Regions from separate parts of the Arthrobacter sp. EM1 genome, predicted to be linked through region 1. Evidence: predicted binding sites of a transcription regulator. Region 1 holds the regulator's gene; the other holds the start of a gene.
What was found. The regulator LexA, encoded in region 1, represses DNA repair genes until DNA is damaged. The targets are predictions, from matches to a motif close to TCGAACANNTGTTCGA.
Positions count from the first base shown of each region.

Region 2: uvrA (excinuclease ABC subunit UvrA) is a predicted target of LexA. The motif match lies at 2,298-2,313, and genes of this name have one in related genera.

Region 1 is NZ_CP124836.1:991,907-997,654, reverse strand. Features, by position in the region: gene priA (bifunctional 1-(5-phosphoribosyl)-5-((5-phosphoribosylamino)methylideneamino)imidazole-4-carboxamide isomerase/phosphoribosylanthranilate isomerase PriA) at 1-326, opposite strand, end outside; gene QI450_RS04430 (hypothetical protein) at 474-623, opposite strand; gene hisH (imidazole glycerol phosphate synthase subunit HisH) at 633-1,415, opposite strand; gene hisB (imidazoleglycerol-phosphate dehydratase HisB) at 1,412-2,038, opposite strand; gene QI450_RS04415 (histidinol-phosphate transaminase) at 2,103-3,221, opposite strand; gene QI450_RS18080 (LysM peptidoglycan-binding domain-containing protein) at 3,289-3,762, opposite strand; gene lexA (transcriptional repressor LexA) at 4,105-4,851, shown strand; gene QI450_RS04400 (ATP-dependent DNA helicase) at 5,113-5,748, opposite strand, start outside.
Region 2 is NZ_CP124836.1:1,714,134-1,719,881, reverse strand. Features, by position in the region: gene uvrA (excinuclease ABC subunit UvrA) at 1-2,166, opposite strand, end outside; gene QI450_RS07845 (GntR family transcriptional regulator) at 2,373-2,765, opposite strand; gene QI450_RS07840 (ABC transporter ATP-binding protein) at 2,762-4,498, opposite strand; gene QI450_RS07835 (ABC transporter ATP-binding protein) at 4,699-5,748, opposite strand, start outside.

The sequences.
Region 1 (5,748 bases):
AGGTTCACGCGGGCTACGCCGAGGTCAAGAGCCTTCTCAAGCGATTCATCGTCGCGCAGGCCGCCGGAGAGTTCGACTTTGATGTCGAGCCGGCCAACCACTTCGCGGAGCAGTTCGGCATTGGAACCGCGGCCGAAGGCCGCGTCGAGGTCAACGAGGTGGACCCATTCCGCGCCCTGCTGCTGCCAGTTCAGCGCCGCATCCAACGGGGTGCCGTAGCTCGTTTCGCTGCCGGCTTCGCCCTGGACGAGACGGACTGCCTGGCCGTTGACAACGTCGACGGCGGGCAGCAACTCCAGCACGGGCAGCGGGGTTTCGGTGGTCATCGTGGATCCTCAGCTCTTCAGGGACGTCGGGTGGTCAGGGTGCGGCGTGGAGTCGGTTCAGCGGGAGTCGGTTCAGCGGGAGTCGGTCCAGCGGGGGGGCAGGGTGCGGCGGGGGGGGTCAGGCGGCGGGGGGCAGGCGGCGGGGGGTCAGGCGGCGGGAAGCGTCAGGAGGTACGCGGCGAGCAGCGCCATCCCGGCCAGGACATAAAAGACCGCCTGAACCCAGCGCGGACTCTTCTGCTGGCGGAAGGACAGCGCACCGCCGACGAGCAGCCCGGCGAGCCCCATCAGGACCAAGGACCACATCTAGGCGGTCCCGGCTTCCGGGGCTGCGTCGGCCGGGGCGGCCTTCGGGCTTGTGGCTACCGCCGTCCCGGCTCGTCCCCGCAAACCCCCGACCCAGTTCCGGAGCAGGCGGGCACCGGCGTCGCCGGACTTTTCGGGGTGGAATTGGGTGGCGCACAGCGGGCCGTTTTCCACGGCCGCAATGAACGGCGCCCCGTGCTCCGACCACGTAACGAGCGGCGCGCTCATCCGAGGCTGGACCACCTCGAAGTCCCACTCCTGAACACCGTAGGAGTGCACGAAGTAAAAGCGTTCGCTTTCGACACCTGCGAAGAGCCGGGAGCCAGCCGGAACGGAAACCGTGTTCCAGCCCATGTGCGGTACCACGTCGGCGGGGAGGAGCTCGACCTTCCCCGGCCACTCCCCCATGCCTTCGACTTCGGTGCCGTGCTCGACGCCGGCTTCGAAGAGGACCTGGAGGCCAACGCAGATGGCAAGCACCGGGCGGCCCCCGGCGACGCGCCGGCCGATCATCCGGATGGCGTCCACGGCTTTGAGTTCGCGCATCACCGTTTCAAACGCGCCCACGCCGGGGACCACGAGGCCATCGGCGTTGAGCACATCGTCCGGCTTGGAACTGAGGATAACCTCGGCGCCGGCCCGTTCGAGCGCGCGGACGGCAGAACGGATGTTTCCCGAGCCGTAGTCGAGCACCGTGACTGTTGGCTTGCCCTCGGGCGACGCTGGCTTCCTGCCGGCATCCGGGTTGGTGATGGCGCCGTCCTTCAGCACTTTGCCGGTCACAGGGCACCCTTGGTCGACGGGATGCCTTCGACGCGCGGATCAGGCTCAATGGCCGCACGCAGGGCCCGGGCAAAGGCTTTGAACTGGGCTTCAACGATGTGGTGCGGATCCCGGCCTGCGGTGACGTTCATGTGCAGGCAGATCCCTGCGTGCAGGGTGATCGCTTCGAACACATGGCGGGTCAGGGAACCGGTGAAGTGTCCACCGATCAGGTGGTACTCCTGGCCGGCAGGCTCGCCGCCGTGGACGAGGTACGGGCGGCCGGAAACATCCACCACGGCGTGCGCAAGCGCCTCGTCGAGGGGGACGGTTGCTTCGCCGAAGCGCCGGATCCCGGCTTTGTTGCCGAGGGCGGTGCGCAGGACCTCGCCGAAGGTGATGGCGACGTCCTCGACCGTGTGGTGGACGTCGATGTGTGTGTCCCCGGTGGCCTTGACTGTTATGTCGATCAGGGAGTGCTTGCTCAACGCCGTCAGCATGTGGTCATAAAACGGGACCGAGGTGCTGATGTCCGAGACGCCGGTTCCGTCCAGGTTGATCTCGACAAGGACGGAAGATTCGCTGGTGGTCCGTTCCATGCGTGCGGTCCGGCCCTCGGTAGCGGTTGATCCGGGGATGCTCATGTGGGTGTCCTTTGGATGACGACGGTGCCCGGCGTGCAGGCAGTGTGGATGTCCGGTGTTAAGTCTAGGCGGGCGGCGCTGCGCGGCCGGCCAGGAGTCGCTCGAGGGCTCCGAGGAATGCTGTGGTTTCCGTCTCAGTGCCCGCAGTGACCCGCAGATGCCCGGGGATGCCAACGTCCCGAATGAGCACACCCGCGTCCAGCAGCCCCTGCCAGACCTCGTGCGGACTGTCGAGACCGCCAAAAAAGACGTAGTTCGAATCAGAGGCAGCAGGCTTGAGGCCCATACGCTGCAGCTCGGCAACTATCCTGTCCCGTTGTCGCTTGATGTCCTCAACATCCGCCATCAGGGCGACCCGGTGCCGCAGGGCGGCCAGGGCTGTTGCCTGGGTGATCGCCGAAAGGTGGTACGGAAGCCGCACCAGCCGCAGCGCATCGGTGACCTCGGGCGCTGCCGCCATGTAGCCAACGCGGGCACCGGCAAGGGCAAAAGCCTTGCTCATGGTGCGCGAGACGATCAGGCGCTCCCGCCCGGGCAGGAGGGTGAGGGCGCTCGGCGTGCCGTCGTGGGCGAACTCGTGGTACGCCTCGTCGACGATCACTATCGTCTGGCTGGCTTCGCCGGCTTCGTACACGGCCTTCACCACGTCCAGGCCCAGACCCGTACCGGTGGGGTTGTTCGGGGAACACAGGAAGACGATATTCGGCTGCAGTTCCCGGACCTGGCGGGCGGCCGAGCCGGCGCTCAGGCCGTAGTCCTCGGCACGGATGCCCGTGATGTATCCGGTGTCCGTTCCGGCGGCCAGCAGCGGATACATAGAGTACGTGGGAGGGAAACCAAGGGCAGTGCGCCCCGGACCGCCGAAGGCCTGGAGGATCTGCTGCAGCACCTCGTTGGAACCGTTTGCCGCCCAGATGTTCTCCGCGCCCAGCCCGTGGCCCAGGTATTCCGCAAGGGCTTCGCGCAGCTCCGTAAACTCGCGGTCCGGATAGCGGTTCAGGCCGGCGGCGGCAAGGGTAACCGCCTCCGAGATCGCGGCGAGCACATCGGCCGGGACACCGTGGGTGTTTTCATTGACGTTCAGCAGGATGGGAACGTCAAGCTGCGGCGCACCGTAGGGCGTCAGTCCGCGAAGATTGGTCCGGAGGGGAAGTCGGTTCAGGCGCTCTAACTGGTCAGTCACCTCACTAGTTTAAGTGAGATCGCCGCGGGCCCGGAAACTGTGACACCTGACCCATCGCTCAATGGCCCTACGTGGACGGAATGAAAAGGGCCTGGCCCGGCACCACGCGTGCCGCCTCGAGGTTGTTCAGCTCGATGATGTCGGCAACGACGTCGCGGGGGTCACGGCTGGGCACCACGGCGGCGGCAATGGCCCAGAGCGACTCCCCCGGCTGCACCGTCACGGTGACAGTTGGTGTGGGTGACAACTCAGCGGTGGACTCTGCCGCTTTGGCGGGCGCGTTGAGGAAGCCGCTCAGGGTCAAAATCAGTGCAGCCAGCAGCATCAGCGGCACGCCGATAAAAACAAGGCGCCCCCGGCGGGTGAGCTTCAGCGGCGCCTGCCGGGCACGCGGCCCGCGGACGGCGTTGAGCTGCCGGCTGCCGGGGCTGTCCTGCACGGCAGGGGCGGACCCGCCGCCGGGTGCGCCGGCGTCGTGCCGGCCGTAGTTGCCGAATGCGTCGCGGCCGAAAGTGTCGTGAAACGCGCTTGATGCTGACATGAACTGAGCCCTTCCTGGACCATACTGTGCCGCCCGGCGCACTCCACATACGTGCCGCCAACCGGCCTAACTTTCGAACAAACAACCGAACGCCATGCCCTGCACGGGCAACTAAGTAATAGAACACATGTTCGAATCTTGTTAGTTCTGTTTTAGCACTTATTAACGAACATTGTCGAGACTCGCTAGAACAAATGTTTGAAAAAGCGGTGTGGCTGGCCTAGGTTTGACTCAAAGAACAACCACTTCTGCAGTTGATCAGCAGGGTCTGACATTTCAGGCCGGAAGTTCCCGGCGGCCGCAGCCACGGCAGCCGGGCGGAACGGAAAGGCGTTGGCGAACATGGCAGCACAAGCCACTGGCGGCAGGGCCACCCAGCGGGGCCCGCAGGCTGCCCGGCCACCGAAGAGCCTTACCGTTCGGCAAAAGAAGATTCTGGAAACTATCCAGCGCTCCGTGACGGACAACGGCTACCCGCCGTCCATGCGCGAGATCGGCGACACGGTAGGACTGGCCAGCCTCTCCAGCGTCACCCACCAGCTCGCACAACTGGAAAAGCTGGGTTACCTGCGGCGCGACCCGAAGCGCCCGCGTGCCATGGAAGTGCTGATGCCGCTGACCCTCGATGAGGGAAGCACAAAGATCCCAGCCGCCAAGGCCGGCGGGCTGCGGACCGTGGGCGGGCTGTCCGTGTCCGAGTTGAGCAGTGCCACCGACACCGCCATGGTGCCGCTGGTGGGCCGGATCGCGGCCGGCGGTCCGATCCTGGCCGATCAGGTCGTTGAGGACGTGATGCCGTTGCCCCGCCAGCTGGTGGGCCACGGCGAGCTGTTTATGCTCAAGGTCGCCGGGGATTCCATGATCGATGCAGCCATCTGCGACGGCGACTGGGTGGTGGTGCGCCAGCAGGGCGACGCCGTCAACGGAGATATCGTGGCCGCGCTGCTGGACGACGAGGCCACCGTTAAGACCTTCCGGCAGCGCGACGGCCACACCTGGCTGCTGCCGCAGAACACGCAGTACGAGCCCATACTCGGCGACCACGCCGTCATTATGGGCAAAGTCGTCTCGGTACTGCGCTCGCTGTAGCCCGCGTTGGTGCCGGCTTGATCCGGCCACGACCCGGCGCGCCGGTAGCCCGGCCGCGGCCTTATGACCCCCGGCACGTTCGGCCCGGTTCCCCGCCCCCTTATGTTCCCTGCCCCTTAGGTTCGCTGCCCCCTGAGTTTCCCTGGCCCCTGATGGAGAGCCGGCGGAGGGAATGCCGAGGGCCCGGTGCTGCAGCCCTGGCCCGGTTCAAGGAACCGGGTGGGAGCACCAAAACACTGCAAACCGTCCCGTCAGCGGCCGCTAGTTGGGCTGCCCGGATTCCTTCCCAAGCCGTTCCAGGGCAGCCATGGCGACCACGGGATCGTTGGTGGGCCAAAATGGCGGCAACGCCGCCCGGAGGAATCCGCCATAGCGTTCGGTGGACAGCCGTGAATCCAGCACAGCCACCACTCCCCTGTCCGTGGTGGTCCGGATCAGCCGGCCTGCGCCCTGGGCCAGGCGGATGGCGGCGTGGGTCGCGGAAACGCTCATAAAGCCGTTGCCTCCGGCCTGTGCCACGGCGCGGGACCGGGCAGTCATCAGCGGGTCATCGGGACGCGGAAACGGAATCCGGTCGATCACCACGAGGCGGCAGGAGGCGCCGGGCACGTCAACGCCCTGCCACAGGGACATGGTGCCAAAGAGGCAGGTGTCCGGTTCATCGGCGAACTGTTTTACAAGCGCGGTCATGGTCGAGTCGCCCTGGCATAGGATGCTGACGTCCAGCCGCGGCCGCATCGCCTCGGCTGCGTCCTCGGCGGCGCGGCGGGACGAAAACAGGCACAGCGCCCCGCCGCCGGAGGCGCGGATGAGCTTCTCGAGTTCGTCGAGGGCTTCCGGGGACGTGCCGCGGCCGGGCTTGGGCAGGTGCTTGGCGACGTAGAGAATGCCTTGTTT
Region 2 (5,748 bases), 720 kb from region 1:
GTCCGCGAAAAGCTTGCGGATATTGTCGAAAACGCCAGTGTAGGTGGCTGGGTTGGACCGCGGTGTGCGGCCGATGGGGCTCTGATCGACGTGGACCACCTTGTCGAGATGCTCGAGGCCCTGGATGGACTTATGCCGTCCGGCCACCTGTTTGGCGCCGTTGAGCTTGTTGGCCAGGACCTTGTACAGGATCTCGTTTACCAGGGTGGACTTGCCGGAGCCGCTGACGCCGGTCACCGCGGTGAACAGACCCAGCGGGAACGTAGCGTCAACGTTCAGGAGGTTGTGCTCCTTGGCGCCGACGACCTTAAGCTCACGCTTTTTGTCGTACTTTCGCCGCTTTTTCGGGACTTCGATCCGCTTCCGGCCGGAGAGGTAGTCACCGGTGAGTGACTCGGTGTTCTCGAGCAGCCCCTGATAGGAACCGGAGTGCACCACCATGCCGCCGTGCTCGCCGGCGCCGGGTCCGATATCGACCACCCAGTCGGCCTCCTGGATGGTGTCCTCGTCGTGTTCGACCACAATCAGGGTGTTGCCGAGGTCCCGCAGCCGGGTGAGTGTCTCGATCAGGCGCCGGTTATCCCGCTGGTGCAGGCCGATGGAAGGCTCGTCCAGGACGTAAAGGACACCCACCAGGCCGGAACCGATCTGGGTGGCCAGCCGGATCCGCTGGGCTTCGCCGCCGGAGAGAGTGCCGGACGCCCGCTCCAGGTTCAAATACTCCAGGCCGACGTCGAGCAGGAAGGTGAGCCGGGCCTGGATCTCCTTAAGGACCTGGTTGGCAATCTGGGCCTCCCGTCCGGTCAGCACCAGGTTGTCCAGGAAATAGGCGCAGTCGCGCATTGGCAACGCGGCGACCGCGGCAATGGACTTGCCGTTGATCAGCACCGAGAGCGAGGCCGGGTTCAGGCGTGCACCGTTGCAGACCGGGCACGGAATCTGCCGCATGTACTCCTCGTAACGGTCCCGGGCCTTGTCCGAGTCCGTTTCGAGGTGCTTGCGGTGGACGTACTGGATGACGCCTTCGAAGCCTGTGCTGTATTTGCGTTCCCGGCCGAAACGGTTGCGGTACTGCACCACCACTTTGTGGTCCTTGCCGTGCAGCACGGTCTGGCGGGTGTCCTCGGAGAGCTTGTCCCACGGGGTTTTCATGGAGAAACCCAGTTCCTTGGCGAGTCCGCCGAGCAGCCGGTTCCAGTACTCCGTGGTTGCCGTGCCGAGCGACCACGGAGCGATGGCACCCTCCGCCAGGGACAACTCCCCGTTCGGGATGATCAGTTCCTCATCGACCTCGAGCTTCGTGCCGATGCCGCTGCAGGCCGAGCACGCACCGAAAGGATTGTTAAAGGAAAAGGAGCGGGGTTCGATCTCATCGATCGCCAGGGGGTGCTCATTTGGGCAGGCGAGGTGTTCGGAGAACGCCCGGACCCGCTCCGGGTCGTCAGCTTCGAGGTCGACGAACTCGGCGAGGATCCTGCCCTCGGCAAGGCCCAAGGCAGTTTCCACCGAGTCCGTGAGGCGCTGGCTGATGCCGTCCTTGACCACAAGGCGATCCACCACCACCTCGATGGTGTGTTTGAACTGTTTGCCCAGCTTGGGCGGGTCGCTGAGTTGGATCAGCGTGTCATCGACCCGGGCACGCGAGTATCCCTTGGCGGTGAGCTCCTTGAACAATTCGACGAATTCGCCCTTGCGGCCCCGGACAACCGGTGCCAGGACCTGGAAGCGGGTGCCTTCCGGCAGCTCCAGGAGCTGGTCCACGATCTGCTGCGGGGTTTGCTTCGCGACGGGCTCCCCGCAGATGGGGCAGTGTGGGCGGCCAACGCGGGCCCACAGGAGCCGCATGTAGTCGTAGATTTCGGTGATGGTACCCACCGTGGAGCGCGGGTTTTTGCTGGTGGACTTCTGGTCGATGGACACCGCGGGCGAGAGGCCCTCGATGAAGTCGACGTCGGGCTTGTCCACCTGGCCGAGGAACTGCCTGGCGTAGGCGGAGAGGGATTCGACGTAGCGGCGTTGGCCTTCGGCAAAAATAGTGTCGAACGCCAGGGACGACTTGCCCGAGCCGGAGAGGCCGGTAAAAACGATCATGGAGTCGCGGGGCAGGTCCAGGTCCACGTTGCGCAGATTATGCTCGCGCGCGCCTTTGACCACCAGCCGCGACATGTCCGGACGCTTCACCGCGGGGCGCGCATCGTCTGCGCGGCCCGGTTTTGCGGACTCCGTCGGGAGGACTGCGGACTGGGAATCTACGGCTGGATCGTCAGCTACGGCTTTAGGCACGCTACCAATGCTAATCGAAAACTTCTTCGAAGATCCATTTCCGGGGCGCCCCGTGCCGCGAAATCCCGCGCGGCAACTTAGCGCCGGTCCTAGGAGCGGTCGTACGCGGCGGCGAGCAGCTGCACGGCCTCGGCGAAGCTGGCGCCCTGGGCTTTCGCGGCATCGGCGAACCCGGCAGCCACAGCGGAGAGCGAGCTCCAGGCTTCGTCCCGTGCGCACATCACAGTGCCGTTTCGGCCCCGGGTGACCACAACGCCGGCGGCCTCGAGTTCCTTGTAGGCGCGGGCCACGGTATGGGGTGCGACCCCCAGCTCGCCGGCAAGGCTGCGGACGGCAGGGAGCTTGGTCCCGGGCGCCAGCGCGCCGTTGTCGGCCCGTTCAATAATGTTGAGCCGGAGCTGATCAAACAACGGGACCGTGCTGCCGGGGTTGGGCCGCCAGGCACCGGGAAAGGGGACCGTCGATGCGTCCGTGGGGGTCACTGTCCGGGCTCCCGGCCGGAGGTGGCCTGTTCGCGGCGGGCGAACTGTGCCTTATACAGTTTCAGGTACATCCCACCCCTGGAGATGAGTTGGCGGTGGGTTCCTTGTTCAACGATCCGTCCTTGATCCATGACCAGAATTAGATCAGCGTCGCGCACGGTGGACAAGCGGTGGGCAATCACGAAGCTGGTGCGTCCCTGCCTGAGGCCGCGCATCGCCCGGCGGATCTGGACTTCGGTGCGGCTATCCACCGAGCTGGTCGCCTCGTCCAGGACCAGGATGCTGCGCCTGGCGAGTTGCGCACGGGCAATCGAAATCAGCTGGCGCTGTCCGCGGCTGAGCGAGTCTCCGTCGTTGCCGAGCATCGTGTCGTACCCCTCAGGCAGCGCCCGGACGAACTGGTCAACATGGCTGGCCTGAGCAGCGGCAATCACTGCGGCATCGCCCGCGCCGGGGCGGCCGTATTCGATGTTCTCCCGGATGCTGCCGGTGAAGAGCCAGGAGTCCTGCAACACGGTCCCGAACCTGGCCCGCAGTTCGTCGCGTGTCAGTTCCGCGATATCCGTGCCGTCGACAGTAATCCGGCCCGAATCGAGTTCGTTGAAGCGCATAAGCAGGTTCACCACAGTGGTCTTGCCGGCTCCGGTATGGCCAACAATTGCCACGGTCTGGCCGGGTTCCACGGTAAAACTCAGATCCTGGACCACCGGTGAACCGGGCCGGTAACCGAACGTCACACGCTCAAACGTGACCCGGCCCGCGGCATGGGGCGGCGCAATTCCGGCCCCGTGCCGGCCCGGGTCCGGGTCCGGCGGGATCTCCGGTGCATCCAGGAGGTTAAAGACCCGCCCGGCCGAGACCAGGCAGGACTGCAGCAGGGTCAGCATGCCGCCAATCTGCCCCATCGGTTGGCTGAAGAGCCTGCTGAATTGGATGAAGGCCTGAAGGCCGCCAATCGTCATGGCCCCGGACAGCACCTGAAGCGCCCCGACGACGGCGACGGCGATGTAGTTGAGGTTGGAGACCAGGACCATCAGCGGCTGAACGACGCCGGACACGTACTGGGCGCGTGCGCCCGCGCGGCACAATCGGTCGTTGGCGTCCCTGAAACTGGACGCAGCTGCCTCCTGCCGGCCAAAGGCCTTGATCACCTCATGTCCGGTGAATAGCTCCTCGAGTTGTGCGTGCAGCTCCCCGGTGCTGCTCCATTGCTCAGTGAAATGGCCCTGTGACTTCCGGGCCACCAGGACGGTGATGAGGGTCGACACCGGGACGGACACCAGCGCGATCACTGCCAGCACCGGGGAGATCCACAGCATCATGCCCAGCGCCCCGGAGAGCATCAACAGCGACATAATGAGCTGGTTGAGCAGCTGGTTGAGCGCCTGGGCAATGTTGTCGACGTCGTTGGTGGCTCGGCTCAGAACGTCGCCACGGTGCTGCTCGTCGAAGTGGCCCGACGGCAGGACGTGCAGTTTGACCTCCACCGAGGCACGCAGCCCGCTGCTGAGTCGCTGCGCGGCAACGGCCGTCAGGGTGCCCTGGATCCAACTGAAGGCCGAGGCCCCCAGATACATCAGCGAGACCTCCGCCAGCAGGGCAGCCAGCTGATCCTGGTCGAAGGTTCCGCCGGTGACGCCAGCAACAACGACGTCGGTGGCGTCGCCGAGGACTTTGGGCGCCAGCACGTTGAGCACCACAAATGCGCAGGTGGCAGCGAGGACGCCTGCCATCAGCAACCTCGACGGGCGGAGCAGCCCGAGTAGCCGCCCTGCCGTGCGCCAGCGAAGCCGGCCGGCGCCCGGGGTCGTTCCGGGAGGCGCTGACGGGAGGGCAGCGCGCCGGCCGTCCGGTTGTGTGTCCAGCACGGGTTGCTCTGTGGTCCCGCCGGCGGCGGGAGTGCCGGTCCCGGCGTCGGGGGGCGGCTCCGGCTTCACGGGGTCTCCTCAAGCAACAGCTGGGAGGCTGCGATCTCCTGGTAGCTCGGCGAGGACTCCATCAGCTGCTGATGTGTTCCCTGTGCCACGAGCCGGCCGTCCTCGAGGACAAGGATCAGCCCTGCGTCCTCGATCGTGGCAACACGTTCGGCCACGATCAGGACAGTGGCCGAATGCAGCAGCGGCGCCATCGCCTGTCGGAGCCGGGTGTCCGTACCGTAGTCCAACGCCGAGAAACTGTCATCAAACACGTACACCGCCGAACGCCGGAGCAGAGCCCGGGCGATGCAAAGCCGCTGCCGCTGGCCGCCGGAAAAATTCGTTCCGCCCTCCGTCACCGGTGCCTGCAGCCCCTGCGGCAGCCGCCGGACAAAAGCACCGGCCTGCGCATTCCCCAGTACCTGCCAGAGTTCCTCGTCCGTGGCTGCCGGCGCGGCCATTCTCAGGTTCTCGGCAAGCGTCCCGGAGAACAGGTAGGAGTGCTGGGGAACGAAGGCTATCAGGCTGCGCAGCGTCGCCAGGGACAGCCCGCGGACTTCGGATCCGCCGATGCTGATCGTCCCGGCGGTGGCATCCAGGAACCTTGGCAGCAGGTTCAGCAGGGTGCTCTTACCGCTGCCGGTGGCGCCGATGACCGCCGTGACGGTTCCGGGAAGGGCTGTGAAGCTGACACCGTCAAGGACGGGGACCTCAGCCCCCGGGTATGCGAAGGAGACGTTTCGGAACTCCACGGTGTTGCCCACCGGCGCGGCTCCCGCCGGGCCGTCCGTGATCGCTGGCACCGTGTCGAGGACAGCCTGGATTCGTTCGGCGCAGGCAGCCGCGCGGGGAGCAGTCATCACAACGTACATCGCCATCATGATCGCGATCAGGATCTGCAGGATGTAGGCGATGAAGGCCGTCACGGCTCCCAGCCGCATTTCTCCGGACTGGATGCGGTGCCCGCCGAACCAAACCACACCAACTGAGGAGAGATTCACCACGAGCATTATCAGCGGCATCATCCCGGCGACCAGCAACGCGGAGCTCAGGTTGTTCCGGGTCAA